Regions from separate parts of the Paenibacillus sp. G2S3 genome, predicted to be linked through region 2. Evidence: riboswitches for the same ligand, from Rfam matches in the RefSeq annotation. Region 2 holds a riboswitch; each other region holds the start of a gene.
What was found. A riboswitch is a leader RNA that binds a small molecule or an ion and turns the genes downstream of it on or off. The one in region 2 is predicted to bind thiamine pyrophosphate.
Positions count from the first base shown of each region.

Region 1: it holds a riboswitch for thiamine pyrophosphate, as region 2 does, so the genes downstream of both, QNH28_RS01315 (ECF transporter S component) here and QNH28_RS12405 (ABC transporter ATP-binding protein) in region 2, are expected to answer to the same signal.
Region 3: it holds a riboswitch for thiamine pyrophosphate, as region 2 does, so the genes downstream of both, QNH28_RS02075 (ABC transporter substrate-binding protein) here and QNH28_RS12405 (ABC transporter ATP-binding protein) in region 2, are expected to answer to the same signal.

Region 1 is NZ_CP126095.1:278,937-283,207, reverse strand. Features, by position in the region: gene QNH28_RS01320 (ABC transporter ATP-binding protein) at 1-1,381, opposite strand, end outside; gene QNH28_RS01315 (ECF transporter S component) at 1,378-2,013, opposite strand; TPP riboswitch at 2,122-2,233, opposite strand; gene QNH28_RS01310 (hypothetical protein) at 2,315-3,118, opposite strand; gene hflX (GTPase HflX) at 3,681-4,271, shown strand, end outside.
Region 2 is NZ_CP126095.1:2,865,240-2,869,510, reverse strand. Features, by position in the region: gene QNH28_RS12420 (amino acid ABC transporter ATP-binding protein) at 1-213, opposite strand, end outside; gene QNH28_RS12415 (amino acid ABC transporter permease) at 227-895, opposite strand; gene QNH28_RS12410 (amino acid ABC transporter substrate-binding protein) at 947-1,783, opposite strand; TPP riboswitch at 2,007-2,110, shown strand; gene QNH28_RS12405 (ABC transporter ATP-binding protein) at 2,369-3,064, shown strand; gene QNH28_RS12400 (ABC transporter permease) at 3,045-3,821, shown strand; gene QNH28_RS12395 (ABC transporter substrate-binding protein) at 3,818-4,271, shown strand, end outside.
Region 3 is NZ_CP126095.1:458,036-462,306, reverse strand. Features, by position in the region: gene QNH28_RS02080 (hypothetical protein) at 1-1,362, shown strand, start outside; TPP riboswitch at 1,520-1,630, shown strand; gene QNH28_RS02075 (ABC transporter substrate-binding protein) at 1,791-2,840, shown strand; gene QNH28_RS02070 (thiamine-binding protein) at 2,951-3,244, shown strand; gene QNH28_RS02065 (ABC transporter permease) at 3,241-4,002, shown strand; gene QNH28_RS02060 (ABC transporter ATP-binding protein) at 4,037-4,271, shown strand, end outside.

The DNA of each region.
Region 1 (4,271 bases), 2.6 Mb from region 2:
CATCATGCGTGACCATAATAATCGAGGCTCCCGCCGAAAGCAGCCGCTCAAACTTCTCAAGCAAAGAGAACGTATTCCGTGCATCCAGCCCAAAGGTCGGCTCGTCTAGCAGCAATATGTGTTGCCCTTTTACGATCGCCGTCGCGACGCTTAATCGTCTCTTTTGTCCCATCGACAGCTGATACGGATGCCGCGAGGCAACGTCCTCTAAATAAAGTTCTTCCATTAGCTTATACGCCGTCGCACGCCGAATTTCGCAATTAACGCCATCCAGCATCAACGAATACTCGATCTCTTCCCGTACCGAATGTGTAACAAATTGAAATTCGGGGTTTTGAAAAACGAATGCGATATGCTCGACCGCTTGCGCAACATGCTCCGCTTCCCGGCCCGCTATCTTGCATATCCCTTCGGTCTTGATCAGTCGCATGATCGAGAGCAGCAAGGAGCTCTTGCCCGCTCCGTTATGACCGATGATCCCGATCCATTGACCAGGGGTGACGATTGCCCTCCCTACTTCGATGACCGCCCTGTTCCCTCGTTTGCCGCGAAACCTGTCCATTTCCAGATAGATATCTTCCCGATCGTTTGCGTTTGAATAACGAGTAATGCAGTCTGACCTCCGGGATTTATTCTCGATATAGTCCTCCCAGACGCCCGGATACCAAATTCCGTATTCTTGTAGCTCTCTCCTTTTAGCTGAAAAGATTTCCGTCGGCGATCCGTCAGCAATAACTACTCCTTCACGGGATAACACGACGATCCGATCGAAAAAATCGATAACGCCTTCGATCTTATGCTCAATTACGATCAAGGTAATGCCTTCGGACAGGCTTCTGATCGCAGACCATACCAGCTCCGTACCCTCACTATCCAACAGCGCCGTCGGTTCGTCCAGGAAAATCACTTCCGGCTCCATAGCCAGAACGGATGCTATGGCTAATCGCTGTTTCATCCCTTGCGATAACGATTGGATTGCGATATGGATATCGGGAATATCCAAGCCGACTTGAGCGAGATAAAGGCGGATCAGACCTGCCATCTCTTCGCGGGGGACGCGCATGTTCTCGAGAACGAAAGCCATCTCCTCGTCCACATACGGCATACAGAACTGCGTATCCGGATCTTGGAATACGTATCCCCATCTCTCGGGAACAAACGTCTCTTCGGCGATCATCGGAACTTCGATCGAACCGGGAATCAAACCGCTCAACACCTGCAGCAGCGTCGACTTTCCGCATCCGCTCGGGCCGAGCAGCAGCGTCTTCTCCCCCTGGTGGAAGGAAAGAGAAACGCCCTTGAACAACAAGGAGTCCTCTCCGGCAAACTTAAGCTTTAAGTTCTTAACTCCCGCAGCTATGGGGACTCCGGGCTCCGTCATAGTCGTGTCAAAGCGTCGTAGTCCGCCTTGGACGCCGGTCTCAACACATTGGTTACGCCTGTGAGCTCAAGCGCTTTGGACAGTCCGAAGGCGAAGATACCGGCGATGACGATACTTCCGAGTCCCCTCAATCCGATCAGCAGCGTATAGTTCCAAGCGGACAACGATTCAATGTAACCGTAGCCGAAATCCAGCACCAACGAGCCCGCCGCCGCCGCGAGCGCTGCCAACGACGTGACCCAGACGTTCGCGTTGCGATAGAGGAAAATCGCGAAGACTAACTCCGCGCCCAATCCCTGCAACGCGCCGTAATACAAGGTCGAAATCCCCCATTCGCTGCCCAATAGCGCACTTACGGAAGCCGCCGCAATCTCAGCCAGAAGCGCCACTCCCGGCTTGCGGATGATGAGAAACGCGAACGTCCCGGCAATGAACCACATGCCGTATATCGTTTGTTCCGCATGGGTACCCAGTGGTTTGACCACGTCGTACATCGGTCCCCAGATTTTATAGATAATGCCGAATACGACCGCGATCACGATGGTTACCAGAATATCAGTCAGCTTCAATCCCCGTGACCTCGTCCCTTTGTCTTGTTGTCCTTGCCTTTGTCCTTGATTAGCTTGTTCCATGCTTCAACAACTTCCCTTCTAGGTTCTTGGATTCGTTGCTCGCATGATGTGAGTAATTTTAAAAAGCCTACCCATTAATGGGTAGGCTTGCGCATGGCATCAAAAAAAAGGATGCTCGACAATAACGTCTCTACGCTGGCATTACCCAGATCAGATCGACGGTCAGCGGCATAAGGCCGCTATCTCAGCCTGACTTCATCAAGCACCCGTTTATTGCGATTCAACTTCCTATAACTTATATCATAAGTAAACTTTTTACAATATGATTTTCGTTTCCTGGGTATCCCTATCGCGGCAATGCTCACCATTGCTCGGACATCTTAAAGGTGACTGCGAGATCATCATCACCTGAGAGTGAGTTCACTACCAGGGTAACCGGCTCATCCTGAAGCTCGTAAGAGAGTCGCTCGTTAAGCAAGTTAACGGCCAAATTTGCATACGCACCAGAGATCCCTGATCCTGTACCTTGCATAATTACCTTTCCACCCGTGACCGTAGTGCAAGTGTAATTGACTAGCAGTGCTGTGTCCGTGACAGGAATATCCGTAGTTGGTGTAGGGAAATTCTCGAATGTCCCATCCAGAGTTCCACCTGCAACGACCATATAACGCACAGGTCTTTTGGATAGGATATCTAAAGCAGCCGGTCTAATTTCAGCCGCAAGACCTTGTGGAATAGTAAAGGTAGGACTCCTCATAAAGCTGATCGCTGCGAAGTCGGACGATGTAACCGATACGTTATCACGTATTTCCGAGGTTATACGGCTTACTTGAAACACTTCCAGATTAACGGCCGTCCATACACCGTTCACATCCACAAGAAAAACCTGAATCTTTAATTGCTCCTGTGAATACACAAAATTAAATTGGAATAAATCCTCTACAATAGGGTAGGTCTTGCTTAACGTTTCCCGATATTGCAGCTCAAATAATTCTTCAATAAAGACTGTCTGAGGACTTGCACTATTGGCTAAACCCGTTAAATAACAAGCCGCGCCAGCTGATCCATTGTTAACTACTTTGATCACAACTTGATTTATTGGACGAGTACCGTCGACAGGTAAATTAATGATGGTGTTTGTAGAGAGGACAGGCAATGTCTTCACACCTCCTATTCATATCAAATTATATCTATATGTTATGAAATCAATTTTTAGAATTCTTGGATGTAACCCCCACCCCCGATTTGCCACCAAATAAAGGATGTGGTAAACTCGACTTAACTTTTTATGAACGGAGGGTTACGTGTGATAGACTTTATCCGAGTTAGAACTTTGCGCGGCTAATTGAATAGCGCTAAAGCTCTGCCCATGTGCAGAGGACTCAGGATTGGTCTACCCATTTAACTCCATAGAAGCCAACAAACTAAAACGCCTTCGGCGTCCTTATAAGGACGGTAGCGTTTATGTGAGAATTATAAGGATAAAGTATATCGTGAAACTTATACTTTCTTATAATTTAAACCAACTACTACTCGTAAGGGATTAATTTATCATTCCCCTATGACCGAGCCGTTGTTTGCTTCGATATATCTATGGAAGACCCAAATGTTGTAACGGAGACTTCTCCTTATACATTTGTTCTGACGTCCTCTAACGAACCGTAAGCACAGGCAGATGGCCTGTGTTTTTTGCGTTTACTATTTACTACTGGAGGATTAATAAATATATGGAACAACTACGAGAAAAAGCTATTATAGTCGGTGTCCAGCTACAAAACGAAACAAACTTCGCTTATTCGATGGAAGAACTCACTAATCTGGCTGCGGCCTGTGACCTAGAAGTTGTAGGAGAGCTTACTCAAAAAGCGAGTCGAATCAACCCTTCCCACTATATCGGAACAGGCAAAATTCAAGAATTATCGGCGCTTCTAGAAGCGCATGATGCTCCTATTGTTATTTTTAACGATGAGCTATCCCCTTCACAGATTCGCAATTTGGAATCCTCTTTGGACCGTCAAGTCATCGACCGGACGATTCTGATTCTGAATATTTTCGCGGAAAGAGCAAAGACCAAAGAAGCACAGCTGCAAGTAGAAGTAGCCAAGCTGCAGTATATGCTGCCCCGCTTGACAGGTCTTCGAGAATCCCTCGGCAGACAGGGCGGTGGTTCTGGTCTGAAGAACAGAGGCGCTGGTGAAACCAAGCTGGAGCTGGATCGCAGAAGAATTGAAGAACGGATTTCAGCGCTACAGGTTGAGCTTCAACAGCAAGTGGCCAGACGCCAAATTCAGCGGAAGCAGCGGCATAAGAATGAGGTT
Region 2 (4,271 bases):
CTTATGATCCGTGAAATTAATTTTAATATCACTGAGCGATAAGCTTCCTTGATCAGGAACTTCAAGCAGATTAAAGCAGCGTAAAAGCGTTGTTTTACCAGATCCCGATGGACCAATAATAACTAGCACCTTACCATGCTCCATTTTAAGATCAATGCCCTTTAATACCTGCAGCTCACCGAAGGATTTATGCAAATTAAGTATTTCAATCATAACAGTCTCTCCCTTAGCTCGCAGAGTAACGACTCAGTCGTTTCTCCAAGTAATTTTGCAGTGCTGATAAAACAGAGCAGAATAGTAAATAGAACAATCCTGCTTCGCAATAGATCAGCAGTGGCTCGTAGGAGGTGGAAGCAACCTGCTGTGCTGTTCTGAACATCTCCGTATAGGTAATGGTCGCTGCAAGTGAAGTGTCTTTCACCAAGCTAATAAAGGAATTCGATAACGGCGGTACAGAAACACGGGCAGCTTGTGGCAGTATAACACGGCGCAACGCTTGCGCACGAGTCATCCCAACGGAGAAGGCCGCTTCCCATTGGCCTTTATGTATCGACAGGATAGCAGCACGTACGATTTCTGATGAATATGCTCCTACACTAAGAGTAAATCCAATGGTCGCGGCTATGAATGGGTCGAGCACAATTCCAACTGCGGGTAAACCATAGAATATAATAAATAGCTGTACTAACAATGGGGTTCCGCGAATGACCCATACATAAAAGCGGGCGATTAGCTTCGGTAGCACCCACGGGGAGAGCCGAGCTAATGCAGTCAATATCGCTAATATCAATCCCAGAGCAAATGATATCAATGCCAAAGGAATGGTAAAAGCCACCCCGGCTTTTAGCAGGGGTAGCAGTGAATCTAAGAAAATTTGTATTTTACGGTCATCCATTTTCAGACATCCTTTTTTGGCTCCAAGCTAGTTAGCTTCTGAAACCTTGTATTATTTTGAAACGTCAGCACCAAAGTATTTCTCAGAAATCTTTAAGTACGTGCCATCGCTCTTCATTTCAACAATTGCATCACTAACTGCTTTTACCAACTCATCGTTACCTTTCAAGAACACAGCAGCGCTTTGCGAACCTTCAGGAATCTCATCCACCACTTTAATTTTCACATCAGGCTTCTGTTTTTTCAGATCCAGATAAGACAAGCCATCATTTACAGTCGCATCAATACGACCCGAGGTCAGTAGGTCCATCGCTTGATTAAAGCCGTCTGTAGCTACAATTTCAGCGCCGTTCTTACGGGCGATATCGGACAGGTTACTGGTTAGAGATTGTCCGGCTTTTTTACCCTTAAGATCTGCAAAGGTCTTGATATCATTATTGTCTTCACTCACAATCAATACCGCTTTAGATACGATATATGGTTCAGAGAAATCATATTTCACTTTACGATCTTCATTAATGGATACTTCGTTAAAAATAACATCAAACCGCTTGGCATCCATCCCGGCAAAAATACCATCCCACTGTGTCTCAAAAAATTCAGGCTCAACACCGAGACGCTTCGCTACTTCCTCAGCAATTTCTACGTCAAAACCGGTCAGTTTACCCGAAGCGTCATGATAAGTAAAGGGTGCGTAGGTCCCTTCTGTTCCTATCCGCAATTTGCCGCTAGCTTTAACAGCTTCCAGACTATTTTGCGCTGTAGATGCTGCACCACCATTAGTTCCAGCTGAAGAGTTCTTAGAAGTATCGGTATTCGAATTATTGCCGCATGCCGCTACTAACACCACGGTTAATGCCAGCAGAATAGTTAAACTTAATTTTCTCATTACTAATTCCCCTCTCTTTACCCGGAATTATTCCGGTAAATTGTATACTACACTGGCTTCTGTTTACCGTCAATGATTTTTTCCGATTATATACATCGGAATTGTAATATTAGGTAAATCTCTACCCTTATATTACCCATTCTTAGAATAATCCTTCACAAGATCCTCTCTTTACATCTCAGAAAGATATGGTATATTTATAAACAAATTAAATATGGACCTGTTATTTCACTAGGGGAGTCGGCCGACTGAGACGGAGCTTCAAGCTCCGGACCCTTGGAACCTGATCTGGATCATACCAGCGGAGGGAAGTGGAGCAGAATTTTCATCCCATGCATTTTTTAGTGTTCCTATGCAGAATGAACTTTTTGACCCATTTATTTCCCACCGGAAATGAATGGGTCTTTATTTGTTTACAAACTTTTAGCGTATGCTTCCGATGCTAGTTTTGTACGAAGCTTCTCAGGTAGCCTATGCTATTCAAAACTTTTAGGAGGTTAAATCATCACGACAATCCTATCCATTCAAGGCTTAGCCTACTCTTTTCCAGAATCAAAACAGCCCCCTGTATTTACAAACTTAAGCATGGATATCAGTCAAGGAGAGTTTGTCTCTGTCATTGGGGCTAGCGGATGCGGAAAAAGTACGCTTTTCAAAACCATAGCAGGCTTGCTCGAACCGACTCACGGGAAAATAATGATTCCTTCCAGCCCATCAGCATCAAATCGCTTAGGTCAGATCGCTTACATGCCGCAGCAGGATTTGCTGCTGCCGTGGAGAACAGTGCTCGACAACTGTCTTTTGCCTTGGGAAATCAAGCCAAGGTCCAATAAACAACAGACCATCTCTCATATTCGTGAAATGCTATCACGCTTCGGTTTAGCCGATGTAGAGAAGGCATATCCTCATGAGCTATCGGGTGGCATGAAGCAGCGGGTCGCATTTCTGCGAACACTAGTGGCTGGCGCCGGCGGCCGTCTTATACTGCTAGATGAGCCATTTGGAGCGCTCGACGCTATGACCAAACGAGAGATGCACCGTTGGCTTTTAGAGCTTTGGGATGAACTGAGTCAAACGGTGATGCTCATCACCCATGATCTGGAGGAGGCGCTATTGCTAAGCGATCGAATTTATTTATTGTCTGGAGGCGTGCATAGCGAATTACAGGAGATTATTGTTGATTTACCAAGGCCAAGACATTACAAGATGAACTATGAACTCCGGTTTATAGCCTTGCGTGAAGAGTTGGAGCGGAGAATGTATGCAACCCATACCTTTTAAAAAACATCTAGACCGTTATGGCCCCTTCATTCTATTGGTGTTGTTTATTCTCGTGATCTGGGAGTCAGCTGTTCGTCTTCACTTGATTCCAGCCTTTATCCTCCCTGCACCTTCTTCAATAGGTATCGCATTGATCGAGCACAGACAATTATTATTTGGTCTGCATTTATTAGCGACATTGCAGGAAATATTGGTTGGTTTTATATTTTCGGTAATCTGTGGTGCGCTGCTGGGCACAGGGATGTTCTTATTTCGACCACTTGAAAAGGCTATCTATCCCTTCCTTATTATCAGTCAGACGATTCCGTTAATCGCACTATCCCCCATTTTTATTATGTGGTTCGGATATACGCTGTGGAGTAAAGTCGCTGTTGTGTTTCTAACTGCTTTTTTCCCAGTCGTAGTGAGTACATATGATGGTCTTCGTACAAGTGGTCAGGCATACAAGGACTTATTGTTAACATTCGGCGCAAACCGCTGGCAACTGCTTGTTAAAACCCAAATTCCGCTGGCGCTGCCCTCTTTTTTCTCAGGACTAAAGCTATCCATTGTGTACTGCGTGATTGGAGCAACCATCGGCGAATGGCTCGGCGGCAGCAAGGGACTCGGTTACTTTAGTCGAAGAATGGCTGGGAATATGCAAAGTGCTGAAATGTTCGCCGCAGTATTTCTTTTATCCGCACTCGGTGTAGTACTGTTTCTGATGATAGCTCTACTCGAAGTAATTTTTTTCAAGAAAAGAGGCTCTAACCGATGAATCATTTAAAATCCCAAATAAAATGGGTTTTTCCCATGTTTCTCATCTGTTCTGTCTTAATCTTAAGCAGCTGCGGAAAAGCATCCAACATAAGTAATCCTTCTGCTGATTCTTCTAATAACGAAAATAAGCAAACCCACAAGCTGACGATTATGCTCGACTGGTATCCCAATGCCGTTCATTCTTTTTTATATGCTGCTGAGCAAAATGGCTATTTCAAAGATGAAGGTCTGGACGTAGAGATCCAAATGCCCGCCGACAGCAATGATGCACTGAAACTTGTGGCAGTGAATCAAGTCGATTTAGCGCTTAGTTATCAACCTCAGGTGCTCATGGCACGCAGTGAGAACATTCCAGTACGTTCAATTGCAGCGATTGTGAGACATCCGCTTAATCATTTAATGGTACCTCAGGCCGGGGATATCCATAGTCCCAAAGACCTCACAGGTA
Region 3 (4,271 bases), 2.4 Mb from region 2:
CTTATCCAGCAGTTGCAGGATGATGGCTTCACACGTTTTTTTCTGGATAATAAAGAACTGGAAAATGCCTATTATGGAGAAGGCTACTGTGTTTCCCATGAACGAATGGAGCGCACCTATTTACCGTTTGCTGCACACATCCTTTTTCCACGACAGAAGGATGCTGACTCTTTCCGCCGCTTTTCCAGAGTAAATAATCTGGACTGTATTCTGGAGATTCCGCAGCAGTCCATATTTTTTAAAGTTCTCTCGACGGATATATTCATATGTCCTTTTCAGCTTGGATTTGTGACGATACGTGTCCAGCTTGAGGGGGATTCGATTCCCTTTAGTATTGCACTCGAATTCGCGGACCGCTTCCGAGCACTTGAGAACACCTTCGTACAGGATGACTATACTTATATCCATTGCGGGGAAGAGACCTTTGAGATGGTGGAGGATTTTGTCTTCCGAAATCTGGTGGATGGACTGGAGCCTTTTCTAGATCATTCGGATATCAATGGGGCTTATTTCGAGACGCTCCCCTTTTTCGTAGATGAAAGAATGCAGGTGCAGGCCTTTTACGGCTTTCAGAATGAAGAAGATTCTGATGAGATTAGTGTAAATCTACGCTATCGCGCCTCTCAGCTTGATGGAATTGATCTGAACGGGAAGCCCTATGCCAGTGCCAGCGATCCAGCGTATATTGCGAACTATTGTCATGAGCATTCCTATAATCGATGGGGTCCAGACACGTATTATATGATGAATGAGCAGACCTTTTGCTGCATGACACGAGCTGAACCGAAGATTGCCGTTAACCTGGCCAACCAGATGTACGGGCAATATTATTACGGATTTCTACTCAATATTTTCCACAAAATTGTTCTGCTAAAGCTGGCAAATATGCATTCCCGACTACGCATAAACCACGATTATGATGAGATCGATAATTTAATCTACTCGATTAATAAATTCTCGGCAAAGTTCTATTTCTTGGAGCTGATTTCACAGTCGCAAGGACGGGAGATTTTTCTTCAGCTGCGTAAAGTATACGGAAACGACGCTCTGTTCGAGGAAGTGAAAGAAACCTTGACTGACCTGTTTCAGTATCAAGATAAATTCCAGTCCAAGCGCCGGGATAATCTGCTGATGATCCTCACTGTATTTACGGTGGTAAGTGGGATTTATGGCATGAATCAGGTCATTGACGATCTGGATGGAAAGATTCAATGGAGTAAAATGATCAGCTATTCGCCCTTTGAGTTTCTTGCTCTCTTCGTGATTATGAGCGGGATAATGGTCAGCGTTGTCCTTACGTTAGGTGCTCTGGTTAGTGAGCTTAAGCGGCGTCACCGAAAGAAATATAAAGATCTAGACTGACGAAATGGCAGCCATAGATTTGAAAAATTTAGGAGCGTGCTACTAGACATTCCGAGAACAGCCGTCTATAATACACCGTATGCGAGAAATATAAGATATAAAGTATAGGTACAACACTTATACTTGCTTATATTGCACGTGGAAATACCCGTTAACTTCATAGAACCAGGGGTGCTGGAATTGGCCGGCTGAGATTGTATCCCACAAGATACTGACCCTTATACCTGATCTGGATAATGCCAGCGTAGGAATCGCCAATTGGTTTTGGTCCCTGTGACCTTTACTAACCTAGCGCCAAGCCAGCGTCCCGATCACTCGGGGCGCTTTTTTTGTGTAGATCACAAAAGATGTAGAAGAAATGTACATACTACACTTTATGATTCATGTTGGATGACGGGATCTGGCAACCTTAAAGGAGAGAAGAAAACATGCAACTCAAAAAAGCACTCATGCTGAGCCTCATCTGTATGCTCATTCTTGCGATTGCTGGATGCGGCAGCAACAATGGGAATACAGCCGGAAACAAAGGAAATGCTGCGGAATCGAATGCAGCGACCGGATCAAATGCTCCGAAAGAGCTTACCAAAGTTAAGGTTGCACTGGATTGGACACCGAATACGAACCACACCGGTCTATACGTAGCCAAGGATCTTGGTTATTACGCGGAAGAAGGTCTGGATGTAGAAATCGTTCAACCTGGCGCCGCGGGTTCCGATACCATGGTTACTTCTGGCGAAGCTGCTTTTGGGATCAGCGCTCAGGAAGGATTGACTCTAGCCCGTCTACAAGGCGTTCCCCTTGTCTCGATTGCAGCCATTATTCAGCATAATACTTCGGGATTCGCCGCTCCAGTAGACCGCAATATTAAATCACCAAAAGATTTTGAGGGTAAAACCTACGGCGGTTGGGGCTCTCCTGCTGAAGAAGCAGCCATGAAGGCGATCATGGACCCTGTTGGTGGCGATGTGAAAAAGGTGAAGCTAATCAGTATTGGGGAAGCAGATTATTTTACAGCCGTAAAACGCGACATTGATTTCGCTTGGATCTTCTACGCATGGACCGGTATTGAGGCTGAACTGCGTGGTGAACCTCTGGATATGCTGTACTTAAAGGATTATGCGCCTCAGCTTGATTATTACACGCCTGTGCTAACAACGAGCGAGAAGCAGATCACAGAGAATCCAGATTTGGTGAAGGCTTTCCTGAAAGCTACATCAAAAGGGTATCAGTATGCTATTGATCATCCGGAAGAGGCAGCCGCTACATTATCTAAAGCTGTGCCTGATCTAGATACCGAGCTTGTCCTAGCTAGCCAAAAATGGCTCAGCCCGAAATACAAGGACGATGCACCCCGCTGGGGCGAGCAAAAAACCGAGGTCTGGCAGAATTACGGCGACTGGATGTATGATCTGAAGCTGCTGGATAAACCGCTGGATGCAGCTAGTGCATTCACGAATGATTTTTTACCGGCGGAGTAGACCGGACTTCCCAAGTTCGTTCAAGATTCGACGCCGAGTCTGCTTCCTGAATTACTTCGTTATCAAAGTTGACTTTTTAACTACCTTATAAAATGAGAGGATTGATTATTGTGGCTAACACATTATTAAGCATTCAAGTAATTCCTAAGACTCCAAACAATGAGGACTCCATCCCCTACGTAGATAAAGCGATTGAAGTTATTCAGAAGTCCGGCGTTAAACACCAAGTGAATCCGCTGGAAACCACTATGGAAGGTGAGCTTAGCGAGCTGCTGGAGGTTGTGCGTCAAATGCAGGAGGCGCTAATCGAAGCAGGTAGTCCAAGCGTGATTTCGCAGATCAAAATCGCTCATAATCCTACCGGAATCAGCATGGATAAATTGACGGAGAAATATCGGCCGTGAGATCGACCTGGAAGCTAATATGGCCGCCCCTTGTGGCGGTCGTCTTCTTTTTAACTGTATGGCAGCTATCTGTATCTCTATTCCATATCGAATCATGGATTCTTCCGAGTCCTGCTGACATTGCTCGCGAATCTACCAGTAACGCTTCTGGTCTTTGGGTTCATACGATGGCTACGCTGCGACTCACTTTAATTGGTTTTCCGATTGGTACAGGTGTAGGCTTGATTGTTGCTCTACTTTTGCATCTTTTGCCTTGGGCCAAACGGGCTTTTTATCCACTCATTATTCTGAGTCAAAATGTTCCTTCTATCGCACTCGGACCGCTGCTTATCATCTGGTTCGGCTTCGGTCTTTTGCCCAAAATCGTGCTGATTACGCTGGTATGCTTCTTCCCGGTAGCTGTCGCTGCAATGGGCGGCTTGTCTCAAAGTGATCAGGTCATGATGAATTATATGAAAATGGCGGGCGCAAGCAAGTGGCAAATCTTCACCAAGCTGGAGCTTCCGTCTTCTATCCCGGCACTATTCTCAGGTGTAAAGATATCCGCCACCTACGCAGTTATGGGAGCCGTGGTCGCAGAATGGATTGGCGCGGATAAAGGGATTGGCTATTATATGCTCCTCCAGAAATCCGCTTATCGAACGGATCGGATGTTTGTTGCTATTGTTATTATTGTACTTTTAAGTCTCGTGCTTTTTGCTATTATCGCATTGTTGGAAAAATGGTTAGTCCGCTGGAAACCGCGCCGTAGCTCATAGAAAGGAAGATGCCTGTATGTCTCAAGCGACGCAAATGCAACAAAGAACAACTGAAATCATAAGCTCTCCTGAAGCTCATACTGCTGCACCACCTGCTCTTGAAGTAAGCGGCATCTCCAAGTCCTTCACCCATCGTCGCCGTGAGACGAACGTGCTGAACAACGTTTCTCTTAAGGTAGAGCAGCAAGAGTTCGTTTCAATTGTTGGTCCTTCCGGCTGTGGAAAAAGCACCTTATTCCATATGATCGGCGGTCTTGTGAAGCCAGATG